Regions from separate parts of the Serinicoccus shuyuelongi genome, predicted to be linked through region 2. Evidence: predicted binding sites of a transcription regulator. Region 2 holds the regulator's gene; each other region holds the start of a gene.
What was found. The regulator LexA, encoded in region 2, represses DNA repair genes until DNA is damaged. The targets are predictions, from matches to a motif close to TCGAACANNTGTTCGA.
Positions count from the first base shown of each region.

Region 1 (5,308 bases), on a different contig from region 2:
CGTCCGTCTCCGGGATGGTGAAGGAGATGTCGGAGGTCTCGGCGTTCGACGTCGACACGTTCTGCACGATCATGTCGATCGCCACGCCGGCCCGGGCGACGGCACCGACGACGGCCGCGGCCGCCCCGGGCCGGTCGGGGATGCCGACGGCGGTGACCTTGCCCAGCGACTTGTCGTGGGCGATGCCGGAGATGATCGGTTCTTCCATGGTGTCCTCCGTGAGGGGTCGTCCGACGAGGATCCAGGTCCCTTCCTTGTCGGAGAAGCTGCTGCGGACGTGCAGGGGCACCTGGAAGCGGCGGGCGTACTCCACCGCGCGCAGGTGCAGGATCTTGGCGCCGTGCGCCGCCATCTCCAGGGTCTCCTCGATGGTGAGCCGGGTGACGCGGCGTGCGCTGGGGACGATGCGCGGGTCGGCGGTGTAGAGGCCGTCGACGTCGGTGTAGATCTCGCAGACGTCGGCGTCGAGGGCGGCGGCCAGCGCCACCGCGGTGGTGTCCGAGCCGCCCCGGCCCAGGGTGGTGATGTCGTCGTCGGTGGAGATGCCCTGGAAGCCGGCGACGATCGCGACCGCGCCGTTCTCCAGGGTGCCCCGGACCCGCCCCGGCTGGACGTCCAGCAAGCGGGCCTGACCGTGTGCGGTGTCGGTGCGCATACCGGCCTGGGCGCCGGTGTAGCTGCGGGCCGGGACCCCCAGCTGCTCGATGGCCATCGCGAGCAGCGCCATCGAGATGCGCTCGCCCGCCGAGAGCAGCATGTCCATCTCCCGGACCGGCGGGGTGCCGGAGGCGATCTGCCCGGCCAGGTCGAGGAGGTCGTCGGTGGTGTCGCCCATCGCCGAGACGACGACTGCCACCCGGTCACCGGCGTGGTGGGCGGAGACGACCCGCTGGGCGACCCGACGCATCGCGTCGGCGTCGGCCACGGACGAACCGCCGAACTTCATCACGAGCAGAGCCATGGGACTTCCTGTGCAGGGTGTCGTGGCAGGGGGACGGGATCTCCCCTGCCGGGCGAGCAGCCAGTCTAGGGGGCGGACCGGTCAGCCCTTGACGCTGGGGAAGCACGGGTGCGGCCTGGCGCGGGCGGGACGGGGGAGGGCCCGTGGTGGCCTACGCTCGTCGACATGGACGACGAGGACCGGATCGCGCTGCTCATCGACTACGAGAACCTCGCGCTCGGATCGCGCGACCACCTCGGGGTCCCCTTCGACCTACGTCCGGTGGCCGACGCGCTGGCCGAGCGGGGACGGGTGGTGACCCGGCGCGCCTATGCCGACTGGTCCTACTTCGACGAGGACCGGCGGATGCTGACCCGCAACCACGTCGAGCTGATCGAGATGACCCAGCGGATGGGGGCCTCACGCAAGAACGCCGCTGACATCAAGATGGCGGTCGACGCGATCGAGATGGCCTACGAGCGGGACTACCTGACCACCTTCGCCATCTGCACCGGGGACAGCGACTTCACCCCGCTGGTGCACAAGCTGCGCGAGCTCAACAAGCGGGTGATCGGGTTCGGCGTCCGCGACTCCACCTCGACGATGCTGCCGCCCGCCTGCGACGAGTTCATGTACTACGACGACCTCGACGGGGTGGTGCCGGCCGAGCCGGACGCCGTCCGGCCGAGCACCGGGCGCACCCGGGGCAAGGCACGCCGGGTGCGCACCGAGGCGGCACCGGTGACCGAGGTCGCGGACGAGGCGGTGGCCGGCGCCGAGGCCCCGGCCGGCACCCAGGGTGTCGGCGTGGAGCCGGGCCACGAGCCCGGGCACGAGTCCGGACACGAGCCGGAGGTGGAGCAGCAGGACACGGACCTGCCCTCGCTGGTGGCGCAGACCGTCTCCGGTCTGCAGCGCAGCTCCGGGGGAGCCGTGACCGCCTCGGTGCTGAAGCGCACCCTGCTCCGCAAGGACTCGACGTTCTCCGAGGCCACCCACGGGTTCCGTGCCTTCGGGGAGCTGCTGGACCACCTGGCGGGCCGCGGCATCATCGAGCTGAGCCCGGGCCCGGCCAAGGGGGACCCGGAGGTGACGCTGCCCGAGGAGGGTGGCCGGCAGGAGGCCTTCCTGCTGCTCCGCGAGACCGTGGCGGACCTGGACGAGGGCTCCGGGGTGGCGCTGTCCGGGCTCAAGGACCAGGTCCGGGGCCGCCGGGAGGGCTTCTCCGAGAAGCCTCTCGGGTACGGGTCGTTCCTGCAGTTCTGCAAGGGCGCTGCTGCGTCCGGCATGGTCGAGCTGACCCGCAAGGGCAACGGGTACCTGGTCACGGCACCCTGACCGACACGCCTGCGTGTCCTGGTCGTCTTCGTACGCACGTGCGACTACCGTGTCCACAAGGTGCCGCCGACAGGCACGGTTGTCCACAGATCCATCGTGGAGCCCCGGGACTGTCGGTGCCGGCCCCTAGCGTCTGACCCAGACATCGGGCCCGTCCCCCGGGACGGTCCCGGGTCGGTCGAAGGTAGGCGCGCCCGCCACGAGACGAAGGAGCAGGCAGATGCCACAGGCAAGCAAGACCACCGGTGCGGCCGGGGTCAAGAACGACAGGACCCGGGCCCTGGACACCGTCCTGGCCCAGATCGAGAAGCAGCACGGCAAGGGGTCCGTGATGCGGCTGGGCGACGAGGACCGTCCGCCGATCCAGGTCATCCCGACCGGAGCCATCGCCCTCGACGTGGCCCTGGGGGTCGGTGGGCTGCCGCGCGGTCGCGTGGTCGAGATCTACGGCCCGGAGAGCAGCGGTAAGACCACGGTCGCCCTGCACGCCGTGGCCAACGCCCAGAAGGCCGGCGGGATCGCGGCCTTCATCGACGCCGAGCACGCGCTCGACCCGGAGTACGCCAAGAAGCTGGGTGTCGACACCGACGCGCTGCTGGTCAGCCAGCCGGACACCGGTGAGCAGGCGCTGGAGATCATGGACATGCTGATCCGCTCCGGCGCGCTGGACATCGTCGTCATCGACTCGGTGGCGGCCCTGGTCCCGCGGGCGGAGATCGAGGGCGAGATGGGGGACAGCCACGTGGGTCTGCAGGCGCGGCTGATGTCGCAGGCGCTGCGCAAGATCACCGGTGCCCTCAGCACCACCGGCACCACCGCCATCTTCATCAACCAGCTGCGCGAGAAGATCGGCGTCATGTTCGGCTCGCCCGAGACGACGACCGGTGGCAAGGCGCTGAAGTTCTACGCCTCGGTGCGGATCGACGTCCGCCGGATCGAGACGCTCAAGGACGGCACGGACGCGGTCGGCAACCGGACGCGGGCCAAGATCGTCAAGAACAAGGTCTCCCCGCCCTTCAAGCAGGCCGAGTTCGACATCCTCTACGGGCACGGCATCTCCCGCGAGGGTGGCCTGATCGACATGGGCGTGGAGCACGGCTTCGTCCGCAAGTCCGGTGCCTGGTACACCTACGAGGGCGAGCAGATGGGGCAGGGCAAGGAGAACGCCCGACAGTTCCTCAAGGACAACGCCGACATCGCGGACACCATCGACCGCAACATCAAGTCCAAGCTGGGGATCGGTGCATCCGCCGCCCCGGCCACCAGCAGCGAGGACCTCCCGGCCGGGGTCGACCCGGTCACCGGTGAGGTCTCGGTCGACTTCTGATGGCCACCGCAGACCGACTGTCTGCGGCGCAGGACGCACTGGCCGCCGCGGAGGCGGCGGCCAGTGCGTACGGCCTCCGTCCCGCCCGCGGCGGGGATCCCGAGCGCGCCCCGTCGGTAGGGACGCAGGCCGAGCCGGACCCGCACTCGGTGGCTCGGCGAGTGGTCCTGCGGCAGCTGGCGATGGGTCCACGGACCCGGCGCCAGCTGGAGGACAAGCTCCGCGACAAGGGGTGCGACCCGGTCGTCGGTGCGCAGGTCCTGGACCGGATGGGCGAGGTCGGCCTGGTCGACGACGAGGCCTACGCCGAGATGTACGTCCGGTCCAAGCAGGAGACCAAGGGCCTGGCCGCGAGTGCGCTCCGGCACGAGCTGCGCCAGAAGGGGGTCGCCGACGAGGTCGTCGACGCCGCCCTGGAGGAGATCGACCCCGAGCACGAGCGCGCCCAGGCGCAGGCTCTGGTGGCCCGGAGGGCGCGCAGCCTGCGCGGCCTGGACCGCGAGACCCAGACCCGTCGCCTCGCCGGCTTCCTGGCCCGCAAGGGGTACAGCTCCGGGGTGTCGTACCAGGTCATCCGTGAGGCCCTGGACGCCCTGCCCGAGCACGGTCGGGACTGACGCGTCAGCCCCGTCGGCGCACCCGCACCCGCGGCTCTGGCAGCGGGGGCGGGGTCGCCGCGGGGCGCTCGGCCAGCAGTCGGAGGGCCTCCTCGACCGCACGGTCGAGCTGACGGTCGGTCCCTGCGGCGAGGTCGCCGGGGGAGTGGACCACCTCGATGTCGGGGTCGACGCCGTGGTTCTCCACCGCGAACCCCTTGCCCTCCAGCCAGAAGGCATAGCGAGGCTGGGTGACCGACGTGCCGTCCACGAGGTCGAACCGGCCGTCGATGCCGACGACGCCGCCCCAGGTGCGCTCGCCGACGACGGGACCCAGGCCCAGCGCCTGGGCCCCCGCGTTGACGATGTCCCCGTCCGACCCGGAGAACCGGTTGGCGACCAGCACGACCGGCCCGCGCGGAGCCTGTGCGGGGTAGGAGCCGACCTGCGCGTAGTGGCGGGCGTGCGTCCACCCCACGACCCGGGCACCGAGCCGGGCGAGCACCAGCTGGCTGGTGTGCCCGCCCCGGTTGTAGCGGACGTCCACCACCAGGCCCTCGCACCGGGTCGCCAGGTGCAGGTCACGGTGGAGCTGCGCCCAGCCGACGCTCATCATGTCCGGGATGTGCAGGTAGCCGAGCCGGCCCTGGGAGCTGTCCGCGACGTACTCCCGGCGTGACTGCACCCAGTCCTGGTAGCGCAGCACCTCCTCGTCGCCCAGCGGGACCACGACGACGCGTCGGTCGGTGCCCTCCCTCCGCAGGGTCAGCTGGACCGGCACCTCGGCGGCCCCGACGAGCAACGGTGCCGGGCCGTGGGCCGGGTCGACGGGGCGCCCGTCGACGGCGACGAGCACGTCGCCGGCGCGGGCGTCGACGCCCGCCGCCTGCAGCGGGGAACGGGCCTCGGGGTCGCTGGACTCACCGGGGAGGATCCGCTCGATGCGCCAGCCGTCCTCGGCGCGGGACAGGTCGGCCCCGAGCAGCCCCAGGCGCTGGCTCTGGTCGCCCAGCGGCTCCGGGGGACTCACGTAGGCGTGCGAGGTGTTCAGCTCCGCGACCGTCTCCCACAGCAGGTCGACGAGGTCGTCATGGGTGGCCAGCCGCG
Region 1 is NZ_JBJFZU010000010.1:217,723-223,030, forward strand. It holds gene ACI3EY_RS12860 (aspartate kinase) at 1-961, opposite strand, end outside; gene ACI3EY_RS12865 (NYN domain-containing protein) at 1,127-2,278, shown strand; gene recA (recombinase RecA) at 2,559-3,605, shown strand; gene ACI3EY_RS12875 (regulatory protein RecX) at 3,605-4,222, shown strand; gene ACI3EY_RS12880 (S41 family peptidase) at 4,227-5,308, opposite strand, start outside.
Region 1: a site for LexA is predicted at 2,307-2,322, ahead of recA (recombinase RecA). Genes of this name have one in related genera too.

Region 2 (5,308 bases):
AGGGACCCCGCAGGTCTTCAGGACCACGATGGAGCTCGGCCCGGACATCGGCGAGTACCGGGTGCAGGTCGTGGAGCTGGGAGGGACGCCGGAGGGGGCACAGGGCCAGACCTCGGTGGTCACCGGCCTGCCGCTGTCCGGCGTGGCCGCGACGACCCGGCAGGCCGTCTGGATCCTGGTGCCCACCGGGCTGCTGACGCTGGCGCTGGCGGGGGTGGGGTCGGCATACCTGGTGCGCCGAAACCTGGCCCCGCTGGACCGGGTCGCGGCCACCGCGCGCAGGGTCTCCGAGCAGCAGCTGGCGCACGGCGAGGTGGCGGTCGCGGACCGGGTGCGGCCGGACGACACCGACCCGGCCACCGAGGTCGGCCAGGTCGGGCTGGCCCTCAACAACCTGCTGGACACCATGGAGGCGGCGCTGTCCGCCCGGCACGCGAGCGAGCAACGGGTCCGCCAGTTCGTCGCGGACGCCTCGCACGAGCTGCGGACCCCGCTCGCCTCGATCCGCGGGTATGCCGAGCTGTCCCGCCGCGAGACCGAGCCCGTCCCGGAGCCGGTCCGGCACGCGCTGCACCGGGTGGAGTCGGAGTCGTTGCGGATGCAGGGGCTGGTGGAGGACCTGCTGCTGCTGGCCCGGCTGGACGCCGGGCGCCCCCTGGAGCGGGACCAGGTCGACCTCACCCTGGCCTGCCTGGACGCCGTCGGGGACGCCCGGGTGGCCGGTCCCGAGCACGTCTGGGCGCTGGAGCTGCCGGACGAGCCGGTGGAGGTCGTCGGTGACGAGGCTAGACTCCGACAGGTGCTGGGCAACCTGCTGACGAACGCGCGCACGCATACCCCGGGGGGCACCACCGTCACCACCAGGCTGCGACGCCACGCAGGCACCGTGCAGCTGGTCGTGGCCGACGACGGGCCGGGCGTGCCGGAGCCGTTGCGCCCGACCGTCTTCGAACGCTTCGCGCGCGGCGACGACTCCCGCTCGAGGGCGGCCGGGAGCACCGGGTTGGGGTTGTCGATCGTGTCGGCCGTGGTCCGTGCCCACGGGGGCGGCGTGCGGGTCGAGTCCGAGCCGGGTCGGACCGAGTTCGTGGTGCAGCTGCCGGCCGGTGGTGCGCCGTGAGCGGGCAGCAGCCGGCACGGGTCGGCCCGATGGACCTGTCCCTGACGATGCCGCCCCCGACCCGGATCGACGAGGACCGGTACCAGCGGGCCCGTGACCTGCTCGCCGGTGGCGCGGTGGTGGCGCTGACCGGGGCGGGGATGTCCACCGCGAGCGGGATCCCGGACTACCGGGGACCGGATGGCACCCGGCGGGTGACCCCGATGCAGCACGGCGACTTCGTCACCTCCGCGGAGGCGCGCCAGCGCTACTGGGCCCGTGCCTACGCGGGCTGGAGCAGGTTCGCCGGGGCCAGCCCCAACGCGGCGCACCGCGCCGTCGCCGACCTCGAGGCGGCCGGGCTGCTGAGCCACGTGATCACCCAGAACGTGGACGGGCTGCACCAGCAGGCCGGCTGTCGACGGGTGCTCGAGCTGCACGGCACCCTGACCCGGGTGGTCTGTCTCGACTGCGGGGAGCCCACCGGACGCGGGCAGGTGCACGAGTGGCTGGACGTCGCGAACCCGGGCTTCCTGGCCCACGTGGACACCGCCGGCGAGGTCCGTCCCGACGGTGACGTCGCCCTGCCCGAGGACCTGGTGGCGGGTTTCCGCACGCCCAGGTGCTCGGTCTGCGGTGGCGACCGGCTCAAGCCGGACGTGGTCTTCTTCGGCGGCTCGGTGCCGCGCGAGCTGGTCGAGGTGGCCTTCGAGCTGGTGCACGAGGCCCGGTGCCTGCTCGTGCTCGGGTCCTCGCTGCGGGTGATGAGCGGCTACCGGTTCGTGCGGCGGGCGGCGCGGGAGGGCATACCCGTGGTGGTCGTGACCCGCGGTCCCACCCGGGGGGACGCCGAGGCCACCGTGCAGCTCGACGCCCTCGTCGGGGACGTCCTGGGTCGGCTGGTCACGGACCTGGGTCGCTAGGCTGACGGCGACCACCCGGCCGGGGCCGGGGGACCGCACGGTCCGGGTCGCCCACGTGCAGGACGAGACGGACGAGGAGGTCGTCGTGGTCAGCTACGAGCAGCTCGGCGAGCTGTACGACGCCGAGGTCGTGGACCAGGACGGTCACAAGGTGGGCCGGCTCGACCAGGTCTACCTGGACAACGGCACCGGGGAACCGGCCTGGATCACGGTGCGCACCGGCTTGCTCGGCGGCCGGAAGATCTTCTGCCCGGTCGCCAACGCCGTCGTCGAGGACCGACAGGTGCGGGTGCCCTACCCGGTGGAGATGCTCAAGGGGGCGCCGGAGATCGCGTGCGACGGGCACCTCAACGAGGACGAGGAGGAGGAGCTCTACGACTACTACGCCGTGGAGGAGGGGCCGGCCCCCTCGGCATGACGCGACGACGCCCGCCCCGGCCAGAGGATGGAGGGGCCGGGACGGGCGCCGCGATCGTGGAGCCGCTCAGACGCGGCGCAGGACCGCCGTCACCTTGCCGAGGATCACGGCGTGGTCACCGTCGATCGGCTCGTAGGCCGGGTTGTGCGGGATCAGCCAGGTCTTGCCGTCCCGGTGGCGGTAGGTCTTGACGGTGGCCTCGTTGTCCAGCATCGCCGCGACGATCTCCCCGTTGACCGCGGTCGGCTGCCGGCGTACCACGACCCAGTCCCCGTCGCAGATGGCGGCGTCCACCATGGAGTCGCCGACCACCTTCAGCAGGAAGAGCTCGCCGTCCCCGACCAGCTGACGGGGGAGGGGGAAGACGTCCTCCACGGCCTCCTCGGCCAGGATCGGGCCACCCGCCGCGATCCTGCCGACCAGCGGGACGTAGGAGGGGCGGGGGCGGTCGTCGCCGATCCCGGTCTCGTCGAAGCCGGCATCCGGCGCGGTCGCACCCTCGCCGTCACCGCGGCGGTAACCGGGGCCTTCGCCGCCGGGGTGCACGACCTCGATGGCGCGCGGACGGTGCGGGTCGCGGCGGAGGAAGCCCTTGCGCTCCAGCATCTTCAGCTGGTGCGCGACCGAGCTCGGTGAGGTCAGTCCGACCGCGTCCCCGATCTCACGCAGGCTCGGCGGGTAGCCGCGGTGGTCGATCGCGTCCCGGATGACGTCCAGCACACGGCGTTGCCGGTTCGTCAGCGCCGCGCCGCCGTCCCGGTCCGGCATCTCGTGGATCGTGGCCATGCTCTCCATCCCCTTGCTCGGGTCCCACCCTCGGCGTCCCTCGTGCGGTCCGGTGCTGAGGCATCGTCCCTGGTCAGAGGGTATGTCAGTGGCGGGTGGTTGAGTCCCTGACATGAATACAGCCTACGGGGGCACGACACCGGAGGCAAACACCTGTTCGGCCCGCGTGTCGACATGCATCGTACGGGTGTGCTACACATGGAACAGACGTGCTATCGGACAGCTGTCCGGTGAGCACCGCCACGAGGAAGGTGATCAGCATGAGCACTGCCACCGCGAGCTTCATCTCCGTCCCGCTGCCCGAGGTCGGGCGCGGATGGAGCACGTCCACCCGCAGGGTGGTCGCCACGTCCCCGGCCGGGACGTCCTCGCTCCACCTGACCCGGCGCGGTCGGTTGGCGATCACGGCCACGGTCGCGCTGGCGGTGGCCGTGCTCGCGGCGACGCTCTTCAGCGTCGGCGTCATGGGCCCGGCGAGCGCGGCGTCCTCCGTCGTCGTGGAACCGGGCACCACGCTCTCGCAGGTCGCGCAGGAGCACCTGCCCGGACTGCCGCTCAGCCAGGCGATCGCCGACATCCAGCAGGCGAACCGCCTGAGCGGTACCTCGATCGCCGTGGGTCAGGAACTCGTCATCCCCGGTCGCTGACCGGTTGTCAGGAGCCGGACGGGCGCGGCGCGTCCACCGGTGTGTCCGAGTCCCCGTCCACGTCGCCGCCCAGCGCGTCCCACACGACGGGCAGCTGCTCGGAGGGCATGAAGTAGCCCGCGAGATGCGGGTCGAACATCAACCCGCCGATGCCGGCCTCGCTGTAGGTCTGAGCCGAGTCGACCACCTCGGCGGGTGCCAGGGCGATCGCCCGTAGGTCCTCGTCCGCGCCGATCATCTCGTTCTGCACGGCGAAGTGCCGGGCCCGCTCCGCGCTGGTGAACGTGAGCAGCATCAGCTGGTCGTCGATCTGGGCCGCTGCGGGAGACTCCGCACCGGGCTCGCCGACCGCGACGAACCACCAGTGACCCAGGTCCATGGTGGCCCGCCAGAGCGCGGTCATCCCCTCCTGGTCGTGCGGTCCCGCGACGCGCGCCGCCAGGATGTCGGTCTCCGTCTCCTCCGGGTCCGCCAGCATCCCCAGTCGGGTGGTGGAGGGCCCCGGGCGAGGGGCCGAACCGTCCGCCGCCGGGTCCGTGCCGTGCTGCGAGCCCGTGTCCTTCTTCGGCCGCCGACCCTCGTAGATCGACTCGCGAGGCTGGTCGGAGTCCCCCTGGAACGGCATGTCGGTCGGGTCAGTCATGCCCCCATCCGACCACAGCGCCCCGCACGGGCCAAGCCGGACGCGGGGCGCCGACCGTCAGCGGCACCTCATCCTCAGGGGTGGGCCGTCGGCGGGTCCTCGGTGTGGGGCCGGTTCACCGGTGCCGAGGGGCCGTCCTCGGCCCCGTCGGTCGCGGACCAGCTGTGCGGGACCACGCCGCTGCGGGACGCGCCGTCCGCGGACCGGTGGGTGGGTATGCCGCTGGCCACCGCGGGCGCCCGCGGGCCGCCTGCGCGCCGGGGCCCGTGCCCGTCGAGCTCCACCCGCACCTCCTCGCTGCCGACATGGACCGTGCTGCCCCGCACGCTCAGGTCGACGGGTCCACCGACCTCGACCGCGAGCAGCACCGCCTGCTGTCCGACGGTGACGCGCAGCCGGGACCCATGCCAGCGCATACGCCAGGTGATCCCGGTCCAGGAGTCCGGGAGCCGCGGGTCGAGCGTCAGCTCCCCGTCGTGGTCACGCATCCCGCCGAAGCCCGCGACCAGGGCGCTCCACACCCCACCGGTGGAGGCGACGTGCACCCCGTCGGAGGCGTTGCCGTGACCGTCCGCGAGGTCGACGAAGAGGCCGGCGTAGAAGTAGCGCAGCGCCAGGTCGTGGTAACCGACCTCGGCCGCGACGATCGACTGGACCACCGCGGACAGGGTGGAGTCCCCGGTGGTGATCGGGTCGTAGTAGTCGAAATCGGCCAGCTTCTGCTCGGCCGTGAAGGCGTCCCCGGCGAGGTAGAGCGCCAGCACGACGTCGGCCTGCTTGAGCACCTGGAAG
Region 2 is NZ_JBJFZU010000005.1:12,832-18,139, reverse strand. It holds gene ACI3EY_RS07785 (sensor histidine kinase) at 1-1,120, shown strand, start outside; gene ACI3EY_RS07780 (Sir2 family NAD-dependent protein deacetylase) at 1,117-2,022, shown strand; gene ACI3EY_RS07775 (PRC-barrel domain-containing protein) at 2,078-2,440, shown strand; gene lexA (transcriptional repressor LexA) at 2,507-3,226, opposite strand; gene ACI3EY_RS07765 (LysM peptidoglycan-binding domain-containing protein) at 3,487-3,873, shown strand; gene ACI3EY_RS07760 (hypothetical protein) at 3,881-4,516, opposite strand; gene ACI3EY_RS07755 (glycoside hydrolase family 65 protein) at 4,591-5,308, opposite strand, start outside.

Region 3 (5,308 bases), on a different contig from region 2:
ACAGCTGCGCAAGGCCGGGGTGAAGACCATGCCGGACTTCTTCCGGCAGCGGTTCGGCACCAGCGTCCAGCTGGTGGCCGCGGTGATCGTCGTGCTCGCGATGACGTTCTACATGGTCCCCCAGCTGACCGCCTCCGGGCTGATCGGTTCCTACGTGCTGGGCATCGACTACCCGGTCGCGGTGATCGTCCTGGGTCTGGGTTTCACCCTGTACGCAGCACTGGGCGGGATGTGGGCGATCACCTACACCGACCTCATCCAGGGCGGGATCATGATCGTCGGCATGGTCCTCCTGGCCGGCACGATCCTGATCGCGCACGGAGGGCTCGGAAACGTCCTGGACGACGCACTGGCCGTCAGCCCCGAGTTCGGCCAGGTCACCCAGCCGTGGATGTCCTACTTCGGGTTGTTCGTGGCGTTCCTGTGGTTCGGCATCATCTCGCCATCAGTGGTCATGCGGAACTTCGCGTCCCGTAGCGTCTTCGTCGCCCGCCGATCCTCGATGTGGGGCGCGGTGCTCTACCTGGTGCTCTTCCTCAGCGGCGCGGTGATCGCGATGGCCGGGACCTCGATGGACGTCGTGGACTCGTTGGACAACGCCGACCTGGTCCTCGTCGTGGTCATCGAGCAGTACCTGCCCGCCCTGCTGGGCGGTCTGGTCCTGGCCGGGTTGCTCGCGGCGATCATGTCCTCGGCCGACGCCATGCTGCTGGCGGTCTCCGCCGGCGTCGCCCACGACATCTACAAGGGCCACCTGCGTCCGCACGCGAAGGAGCGGGTCGTCACCGGGCTAGGTCTGGTGGTCATGGTCCTGGCCAGCGCGATCGGCATCTACTTCGCCCTCGACCCGCCCCAGCTGATCGCGGTCATGGTCGGCTGGGTGGGCGGCTTCCTGCTCTCCAGCTTCGGCTTCCCGATGGTGCTGGGTCTCTGGTGGCGCGGCGCCACCACCGCCGGGGCCCTGTCCGGGATGGTCGGCGGTGCCGTGATCTTCGTCGTGCTCATCGTCGGCGGCTGGTTGCCGACGAACGCCGAGCCGATCATCGCCGCGCCCGTCAGCCTGCTGCTCATCGTCGTGGTCAGCCTGCTGACCGGCCCCACGACGTCGAGGCAGCGCGAGCTGGTCGACCACTACCACGCGGTCGAGGAGGAGTCGGTCGGTGCCGCCGGTCCGACCCGCTGACCTCACCGTCATCGGGGACCGTCTGCTCACCCAGGAGCAGGCCCGGTCCCGGATGCCGCGTCGGCCGCGCCGGGGCCCCGCCGGGCGGGCCGTCGGCGAGCTGGTGCTGCACCCGCTGTGGATCGCCTGGTCCGACGTGCTGGCGGACCGACCGCCGTTCCGCACGGCGGTGCGCCCCACCGTGATCTTCGTGGATGCGGTCTCGCAGTACCGCGGGCTCCTGGCGACGGTGCCGCACACCCAGGTGGTCGAGGACGGGGTCGTGCATCCGGCGACGGTAGGACGCGAGCGCGCCCTGGAACTGGTCGCCGACGTGCAGCAGACGCAGATCAACCGCAGCTACCTCCTCCGCAAGCCGAGGCACGAGGTGCGCCGCCTGGAGCTGCTGCACCTGCCGGTGTGGCGGTTCGACCCCGCAGACGGGACCGCGGTCGGACATGTCAACGCGGTCTCGGGCGCCGACGAGACCTATCTGGCCGGACGCTGGGACGCGCCGCGGACCTAGGCCGCCGCAGAGGTATGCCGTGCAGCCCGGCTCAGCCCGGTGCGCCGAGCCGGACCTCGCCGTCGGGGGTGCCCAGGGTCGCGACCAGCTGCGGTTCCGGGCCGAGGTCGACGCGGGCGCGCACGCCCAGGACACCCAGCACCCGCTCGGCGGTCCCGGGCTCCGGGTGCTCCAGGTCCAGCCCGATCAGGTCCAGCACCGGCATCGGGTCGTCACCGGGATGGGCGCCACCGCGCCAGTCGACCAGGAACGGCTGCAGCCCGCCGAGACCCAGCGGGTCCGGGACCGCCATCTCCCAGGCGAGCGGCGTCCCGGCCGGGGTGACGCGGGAGGCGGCGAACGGACGCCCCGCCTGCACTCCGGCGGCGGCCGCCCGGTCGAGGCTCCCGGCGAGGTCGGCGGGGCGCACCGCCCAGCCGTGCAGCCGTGGCGCGAAGTCGGCGCCGAGGTGCCCCAGCCCCAGCATGGTGTCCTCAGGGGCCACCGCCGGCTGGTCCGGGTCGGGTCCGAGCAGCTCCAGGTAGCACCGGGTGCTGCCGTGCCAGCGCAGCCCCAGCAGCGCGTTGCGGGTGCCTCGACCCGGGTGCGCGCCACCTGGGACCGGTCGCACGCCCGTCCGCCGGGCTAGGTCGTCGATGGCGGCGTCCAGGGCGGGGACGGCCAGCACGAGATGGTCGAGGGCGGCGTCGTCGGAGGGGTGCAGCACGGGCGCCACTGTAGTGCGCGGCCCTCAGCGCACGCCCCGGGGTCGGAACTGGATGCTGATCCGGGGCCCGACGGGCGAGGACGTCTTGGGCACGCAGTGGTCCCAGGTGCGCTGGCAGGAGCCGCCCATCACCAGCAGGTCACCGTGGCCCAGCACGAACCGCCGGCTGCTGCCGCCACCACGGGGCCGCAGCAGCAGTGCCCGGGGCGCGCCCAGCGAGACGATCGCGACCAGGGTGTCGCGCGTGCTGCTGCGCCCGACCCGGTCCCCGTGCCAGGCGACGCTGTCGCGGCCGTCCCGGTAGAGGCACATGCCCGCGGTGGTGAAGGGCTCGCCGAGCTCGTCGGCATACCGACGACCGAGGTCGAGGCGCGCCTGCTCGAGCACCGGGTCGGGCAGCCGTTCCCCCTCGCGGTAGAAGCGCAGCAGCCGAGGCGTGGTCACCTGCCGGTCCCACATCTGCCGTTCCTCGCCGCGCCACGCGACGCCGGCCGGTCCGCCCAGCGCCAGCCGGGAGAAGAGCTGGTCCGAGCCGGTGACCCAACCGGGGCGCAGGTCGACCCAGGCGCCGTGGTCGAGCCCGGTGCGGTGCACCGCGTCCCCGAGCGCGCGCAACCCCACCTCGTCGACCTGGTCGAGCAGCGATCCCTGGAGCATCATGGTGAGAGCATAGAACAGGTGTACGACATACGACAGGGTGGAGGGTCGCCGATCGGGCTGGCCGGCCGGTGCGATGACCGGTGTGGTGGCCGGTGCGTCGTGGGTGCGAGGTGGGACACTGGCGGTATGCCCACGTACCGCGACGCCGCCATCGTGCTGCGGACGTACAAGCTGGGGGAGGCCGACCGCATCGTCATCATGCTGGGCCGTGGGCGGGGTCGGATCCGGGCGGTGGCCAAGGGGGTCCGGAGGACCTCGAGCAAGTTCGGGGCCCGCCTGGAGCCGGGCATGGTCGTCGACGTCCAGTGCTACGAGGGACGAAGCCTGGACATCATCACCCAGGCCGACGGGCTCGCCCCCTACGGCGACATGATCGCCCGCGACTACCCCGCCTTCACCGCGTCCAACGTCATGCTGGAGACCTGCGAGCAGCTCACCGACGACCAGGAGCCGGCGGTCGCGCACTTCCGGCTGCTGGCCGGTGGGCTGGCGGCGCTCGCCGGGCAGGAGCACGACAGCCGGATGGTGCTGGACTCCTACCTGCTGCGGGCGCTGGCGATCGGTGGCTGGCGGGCCAGCTTCGTCGACTGCGCCCGGTGCGGGATGACCGGGCCGCACCGCGCCTTCCACGTCCCCTCCGGTGGCGTGGTCTGCCCGGTCTGCCGTCCCCCCGGGTCCACCGCCCCGGCGCCGGAGACGCTGGCGCTGCTGCAGGCGCTGTTCGCCGGGGACTGGTCGGTGGCGGACGCGGCGCAGGGTCGTCATCGGGGCGAGGCGAACGGCCTGGTCGCGGCCTACCTGCAGTGGCACCTGGAGCGCGGGGTGCGCTCGCTGCGCCACCTGGAGAGGAGCCTGTGATGGCAGGTCGACAGCCGGTCCGACCGTTTGAGCATCCCTCGGGTGCGCGGCCCCCGCAGATCCCGCGCGAGCAGGTGCCGCAGCACGTCGCGATCGTGATGGACGGCAACGGACGCTGGGCCAACCAGCGTGGTCTGAAGCGCACGCAGGGTCACGAGGCGGGGGAGGCCTCGCTGCTCGACGTCATCGCCGGTGCCATCGAGGTCGGGGTGAGCTGCGTCAGCGCGTATGCCTTCTCCACCGAGAACTGGCGCCGCAGCCCCGACGAGGTGAAGTTCCTGATGGGCTTCAACCGGGACGTCATCCACCGTCGCCGGGACGAGCTCGACTCCTGGGGGGTCAGGGTGCTCTGGTCCGGGCGGACACCCCGGCTGTGGCGGTCGGTGATCTCCGAGCTGCAGGAGGCGGAGCGGCGGACCCGGGACAACGACGTCATCACGCTGAACTTCTGCGTCAACTACGGCGGCCGGGCCGAGATCGCCGACGCCGTCAAGCGGATCGGCGAGGACGTGCGTGACGGACGGCTCTCCCCGCGCGGCATCGACGAGCGCACGATCGGCCGCTACCTCTACCACCCCGAGGTGCCGGACGTGGACCTCTTCGTCCGGTCCTCCGGAGAGCAGCGCACGTCCAACTTCCTGCTCTGGCAGAACGCCTACGCCGAGATGATCTTCCTGGACACGCTGTGGCCCGACTTCGACCGCCGGGACCTGTGGCGGGCGATCGAGCAGTACGTCGGCCGGGACCGCCGCTACGGCGGCGCGGTGGACGCCTCCGGCTCCTGAGGCTCGGGAGCCATCAGCTGCCGGGCGACCCCGTGTCGAGCCGGCGCAGGTAGCGCCGGCACTGATGCACCCGCGCGAAGCGCTCCCGCCACTTCACCGGGTCCTCGTCGGGACCGTGGTAGAACGCCTTCACCGGTGCCCCCAGGCCGAACGGCCCCGCCCCGGTATGCCCCGTCGCCGTCCCCGGCGCCGGGACCTTCGTTCGTGGATCGGCCTCGGCGTCCGCGTAGACGTGCAGGTACGTCTGGTCGAGCCTGAACCCCTGCGCCTCGTACCAGCCGCAGGCCTCGGGGTCCTGGCGGGTCCAGGCGTCCAGCCACCGGACGCCGCCCGGACGGTGACCCAGCTCGGCGACGGCAGTGCCGAGGAGAGCCCCCGCGATCCCCGCACGCTGGTGGTCGGGGTGCACCGCGACGGTGTCGATCGTGGCGACCGGCTCACCGGACTCCTCCCACAGCTCGACGTCCAGGATGCCGACGACCTGCTCCGCGCCCGGGGTGGTCACGCCCTCGGGGCGCGGCAGCACCGCGACCAGTTGCAGCGCGTCACCCGCGAAGGTGGTCCGGGCGGCCCGGACGTCGTCGAAGTACGACGAGCCGAGGAAGGAGAGC
Region 3 is NZ_JBJFZU010000006.1:84,048-89,355, reverse strand. It holds gene ACI3EY_RS09580 (sodium:solute symporter family protein) at 1-1,183, shown strand, start outside; gene ACI3EY_RS09575 (hypothetical protein) at 1,161-1,688, shown strand; gene ACI3EY_RS09570 (VOC family protein) at 1,720-2,394, opposite strand; gene ACI3EY_RS09565 (alpha-ketoglutarate-dependent dioxygenase AlkB) at 2,419-3,054, opposite strand; gene recO (DNA repair protein RecO) at 3,181-3,912, shown strand; gene ACI3EY_RS09555 (isoprenyl transferase) at 3,912-4,697, shown strand; gene ACI3EY_RS09550 (GNAT family N-acetyltransferase) at 4,711-5,308, opposite strand, start outside.
Region 3: a site for LexA is predicted at 3,065-3,080, ahead of ACI3EY_RS09565 (alpha-ketoglutarate-dependent dioxygenase AlkB). Genes of this name have one in related genera too.

Region 4 (5,308 bases), on a different contig from region 2:
GCCGGACGCTCCAGCGACAGGTAGTCCAGCCCGACGTCCAGCAGGAACCCCAGCCGGGCCGCGATCTCCCGGTTGACCTGCCCGGCGATCGCGGACTCGCGCTCGGTGAACTCCACCGACGCCAGGAACTCCGCGCACTGGTCGATGGGCAGGGCGCAGACCTCGGAGATGCTCATCCCGCCGACGTGCACGGCGAGGATCTCCGGCTTCAGCCGCTGCCCCTTGCAGGTGGGGCAGGGCACCTCCCGCATGTACCCCTCGTACCTTTCCCGGCTGCTGTCGGACTCGGTCTCCGCGTGCTTGCGCTTGACGTAGGGGATCACACCCTCGAAGCCGGTGGAGTAGCTGCGTTCCCGGCCGAAACGGTTCCGGTACTTCACGTGCACCTTGTGCTTGTACCCGTGCAGGACCGCGTCACGCGCGCGTCCGGGGAGCTGCTTCCACGGGACGTCCAGCCGGAAGTCGAGGTCGTCGGAGAGCCCGCCCAGCACCCGCAGGAAGTAGTCGCTCAACCCGTTGGCGGTGGACCACGGCACCAGCGCCCCGCCGAGGACGCTCAGGTCCTCACGGACCGCGAGCTCGGGGTCCACCTCCAGCTCCACGCCGATGCCGGTGCACGCCGGGCAGGCGCCGAAGGGGCTGTTGAACGAGAACGAGCGCGGCTCCACCTCGTCGATGGACAGCGGGTGCTCGTTCGGGCAGGCCATCCGCTCGGAGAAGCGCCGCTCCCGGGGCAGCGCGTCCCCCCGCTCGTCCACCGGCGCAGCACGACCCGGGTCGTCCTGACCGTCCTCGCTCACGTCCACGAACTGGGCGACCACGATGCCGTCCGCGAGCCGCAGCGCGGTCTCCACCGAGTCGGTGAGCCGGCGCGCGTAGGCGCGGTCCACGGTCGTGCCGTCGCCCTTGGTGACGAGCCGGTCGACGACCACCTCGATGCTGTGCTTGCGCTGCTTCTCCAGGGTCGGGGGCTCGGCCAGCGAGATCAGCTCACCGTCCACCCGTGCCCGGGCGAAGCCCTTGGACTGCAGCTCGGCGAAGAGGTCGACGAACTCACCCTTGCGGCCGCGCACCACCGGGGCCAGCAGCTGGTACCGGACGCCGGAGGGCAGCGCCAGCAGACGGTCGACGATCTGCTGCGGCGTCTGCCGCTCCACCGGCTCGCCGCAGACCGGGCAGTGCGGACGCCCGACCCGGGCGAAGAGCAGGCGCAGGTAGTCGTACACCTCGGTGATCGTGCCGACCGTCGAGCGCGGGTTGCGGTTGGTGGACTTCTGGTCGATCGAGACCGCCGGGGACAGTCCCTCGATGAAGTCGACGTCCGGCTTGTCCATCTGGCCGAGGAACATGCGGGCGTACGCGGACAGCGACTCGACGTACCGACGCTGGCCCTCCGCGAAGATGGTGTCGAACGCCAGCGAGGACTTGCCCGAGCCGGATAGACCGGTGAAGACGACGAGCGAGTCCCGCGGGATGTCGACCGAGACGTCCTTCAGGTTGTGCTCGCGCGCCCCCTGCACGACCAGACGATCGTGCCGGGCGCGGGTGACGGCTCGGGACACGGAGGGAGAGGCAGATGTGGGCACCCCACCACTGTAGGTCCCGCCACCGACACACCCCCGCTCCGGCTTTTCCACCCCGGCGGATGCATAGGTATGCTGATCCCCACATATATGCTCGACAAGGCCACGCTGGCCGCCCCGTGAACGTCCGGTTGCCCCCACGGCAGCCCCGTCCCGAAGACCGGTGAACCCATGACCGAGCCGCACCACCGCACCCCTGCCGCGCTGCGCCCCGTCCCCGGGGCCGCACCCGAGGGGCTCTACGACGGGGCGCACGAGCACGACAACTGCGGGGTGGCCTTCGTCGCCACCCTGGACGGCGTGCCCCGGCACGACATCGTCTCCTCGGCGCTGACCGCCCTGCACAACCTGGACCACCGCGGGGCCGTCGGCTCGGAGGAGAACTCCGGTGACGGGGCCGGCATCCTCACCCAGATCCCGGACGGCTTCCTGCGCGCGGTCCTCCCCTTCGAGCTCCCCGACCCGGGCCGGTATGCCGTCGGCATCCTGTTCCTGCCCGGCGACGGCGCGACCGAGGAGGTGGCCGCGCAGGTCGAGCAGATCGTCGCCGACGGCGGCCTGAGCCTGCTGGGCTGGCGCGACGTCCCGGTCGTCAGCGACATGATCGGACCGACGGCCCTGTCGGTGATGCCGGTGATGCGCCAGCTCGTCGTCGCCGCGGGACCGGAGGCCCCGGACGAGGAGGGCCTGGAGCTGGAACGCCGCGTCTGGCTGACCCGGAAGCGGATCGAGCGGCGCACCCCGGCATACCCGGTGTCGCTGTCGACGCGCACCCTCACCTACAAGGGGATGCTGACCACGAACCAGCTCCCGGCGTACTTCCCCGACCTGCTGGACGAGCGGTTCACCAGCGCGCTGGCGGTGGTGCACTCCCGTTTCTCGACCAACACCTTCCCGTCCTGGCCGCTGGCCCACCCGTACCGGATGATCGCGCACAACGGCGAGATCAACACCGTCAAGGGCAACCGCAACTGGATGCGGGCGCGCCAGTCCCAGCTGCGCAGCGACCTCTTCCCGGGTCCCCTCGACGACGCGTTGCCGATCTGCACCCCGGAGGCCAGCGACTCCGCGACCTTCGACGAGGTGCTGGAGCTGCTGGCCCTGGGTGGGCGCAGCCTGCCGCACGCGGTGCTGATGATGATCCCGGAGGCGTGGGAGAACAACGCCGCCATGGAGCCCGACCTGCGTGCCTTCTACGAGTACCACTCGATGCTCATGGAGCCCTGGGACGGGCCGGCCAACCTGGTCTTCACCGACGGCACCCAGGTGGGGGCCGTGCTGGACCGCAACGGCCTGCGTCCCTCCCGCTACTGGGTCACCGACGACGGGCTGGTCATCCTCGGGTCCGAGTCGGGCCTGCTGCCGGTCCCGGAGCAGAAGGTGGTGCGCAAGGGACGCGTCGCACCGGGACGGATGTTCCTCGTCGACCTGGAGCGGGGCGAGATCCTCGACGACGACGCCGTCAAGCGCGACCTGGCCGCCCGCCAGCCCTACCGGGAGTGGCTCGAGCAGCACCTGGTGCGGATGGAGTCGCTGCCCGACCAGGTGCACGTGCGGCACACGCACGCCTCGGTGGTCCGGCGGCAGCAGATCTTCGGCTACACCGAGGAGGAGCTGCGCATCATCATGGCGCCGATGGCCCAGGCCGGCGCCGAGCCGATCGGCGCGATGGGGACCGACACCCCCATCGCGGTCCTCTCCGACCGGCCCCGGCTGCTCTTCGACTACTTCATCGAGGCCTTCGCCCAGGTGACGAACCCGCCGCTGGACGCGATCCGCGAGGAGATCGTCACCTCGCTGGAGGGCTCCACCGGCCCGGAGCCGAACCTGCTCTCGGAGACCCCCGAGCACGCCCGGCAGGTCGTGCTGCCCTTCCCGGTGATCGACAACGACCAGCTGGCCAAGCTGCGGCGGATCAACCTGGAGGGCGAGCACCCGGAGTTCACCCCCGTCGTGGTCCGCGGCCTCTACCGGGTGGACCTCGGGGCGGAGGCGCTCGAGCACCGCCTCGAGGAGATCTGCGCGGAGGTCGACGCGGCCGTGGCCCGGGGCGCCTTCTTCGTGGTGCTCTCGGACCGGCACGCGGACCGGGAGCAGGCACCGATCCCGTCGCTGCTGCTCACCAGCGCGGTGCACCACCACCTGGTGCGCAACAACACCCGTACCCGGGTGGGGCTGCTGGTGGAGGCCGGAGACGTCCGCGAGGTGCACCACGTCGCCCTGCTGGTCGCCTACGGCGCCGCCGCCGTCAACCCGTACCTGGCCATGGAGTCGGTGGAGAACCTGTGCTCCTCCGGCCAGGTGCTGGACGGCCTGGACCCGGACGTGGCGATCAGGAACCTGATCAAGGCCCTCGGCAAGGGCGTCCTGAAGGTCATGTCCAAGATGGGCATCTCCACGGTGTCCTCCTACCGCGGCGCCCAGACCTTCGAGGCCGTCGGCCTGTCCCGGGACGTCGTCGAGCGGTGGTTCACCGGGACCACCAGCCAGATCGACGGGGTGGGCCTGGACGTCATCGCCGAGGAGGTGGCACGCCGGCACGCGGTGGCCTACCCGCTCTCCGGCATCCCGCCCTACCACCGGGCGCTGACCATCGGCGGTGAGTACCAGTGGCGCCGCGAGGGGCCGCCGCACCTCTTCGGCCCGGAGGCCATCTTCCGGCTGCAGCACGCCACCCGGCAGGGGCGCTACGACATCTTCCAGCAGTACACCGACCTGGTCGACGAGCAGGCCGGTGACCTGATGACCCTGCGCGGGCTGTTCCGGACCAACCCGGACCGGGAACCGATCGACGTCGACGAGGTCGAGCCGGTCAGCGACATCGTCCGACGCTTCGCCACCGGCGCGATGAGCTACGGCTCCATCTCGCAGGAGGCGCACGAGACGCTGGCGATCGCGATGAACAGGCTGGGCGGCAAGTCCAACACCGGCGAGGGCGGAGAGGACGTCGACCGGCTGCTGGACCCCGAGCGACGGTCCGCGATCAAGCAGGTCGCCTCCGGACGGTTCGGGGTGACCTCGCCGTACCTGGTGCACGCCGACGACATCCAGATCAAGATGGCCCAGGGCGCCAAGCCAGGCGAGGGGGGCCAGCTGCCGCCCGGCAAGGTCTACCCCTGGGTGGCCAGCACCCGGCACTCGACCCCCGGCGTCGGGCTCATCTCGCCGCCGCCGCACCACGACATCTACTCGATCGAGGACATCAAGCAGCTCATCCACGACCTGAAGAACGCCAACCCGAAGGCGCGCGTGCACGTCAAGCTGGTCAGCCAGATCGGGGTGGGCACGGTCGCGGCCGGGGTGGCCAAGGCCAAGTCGGACGTGGTGCTGATCTCCGGCCACGACGGGGGCACCGGCGCCAGCCCGCTGACCTCGCTGAAGCACGCCGGCACCCCGTGGGAGCTCGGTCTGGCCGAGACCCAGCAGACGCTGCTGAAGAACGGTCTCCGGGACCGGATCGTCGTGCAGTGCGACGGGCAGCTCAAGACCGGGCGGGACGTGCTGGTGGCCGCGCTGCTCGGCGCCGAGGAGTACGGCTTCGCCACCGCCCCGCTGGTCGTCTCCGGATGCATCATGATGCGGGTCTGCCACCTGGACACCTGCCCGGTGGGGATCGCCACCCAGAACCCCGAGCTGCGGGAGCGGTACACCGGCAAGGCCGAGCACGTGGTGAACTTCTTCACCTTCGTCGCCCAGCAGGTGCGTGAGCTGCTCGCGGGGCTCGG
Region 4 is NZ_JBJFZU010000014.1:42,421-47,728, reverse strand. It holds gene uvrA (excinuclease ABC subunit UvrA) at 1-1,586, opposite strand, end outside; gene gltB (glutamate synthase large subunit) at 1,755-5,308, shown strand, end outside.
Region 4: a site for LexA is predicted at 1,666-1,681, ahead of uvrA (excinuclease ABC subunit UvrA). Genes of this name have one in related genera too.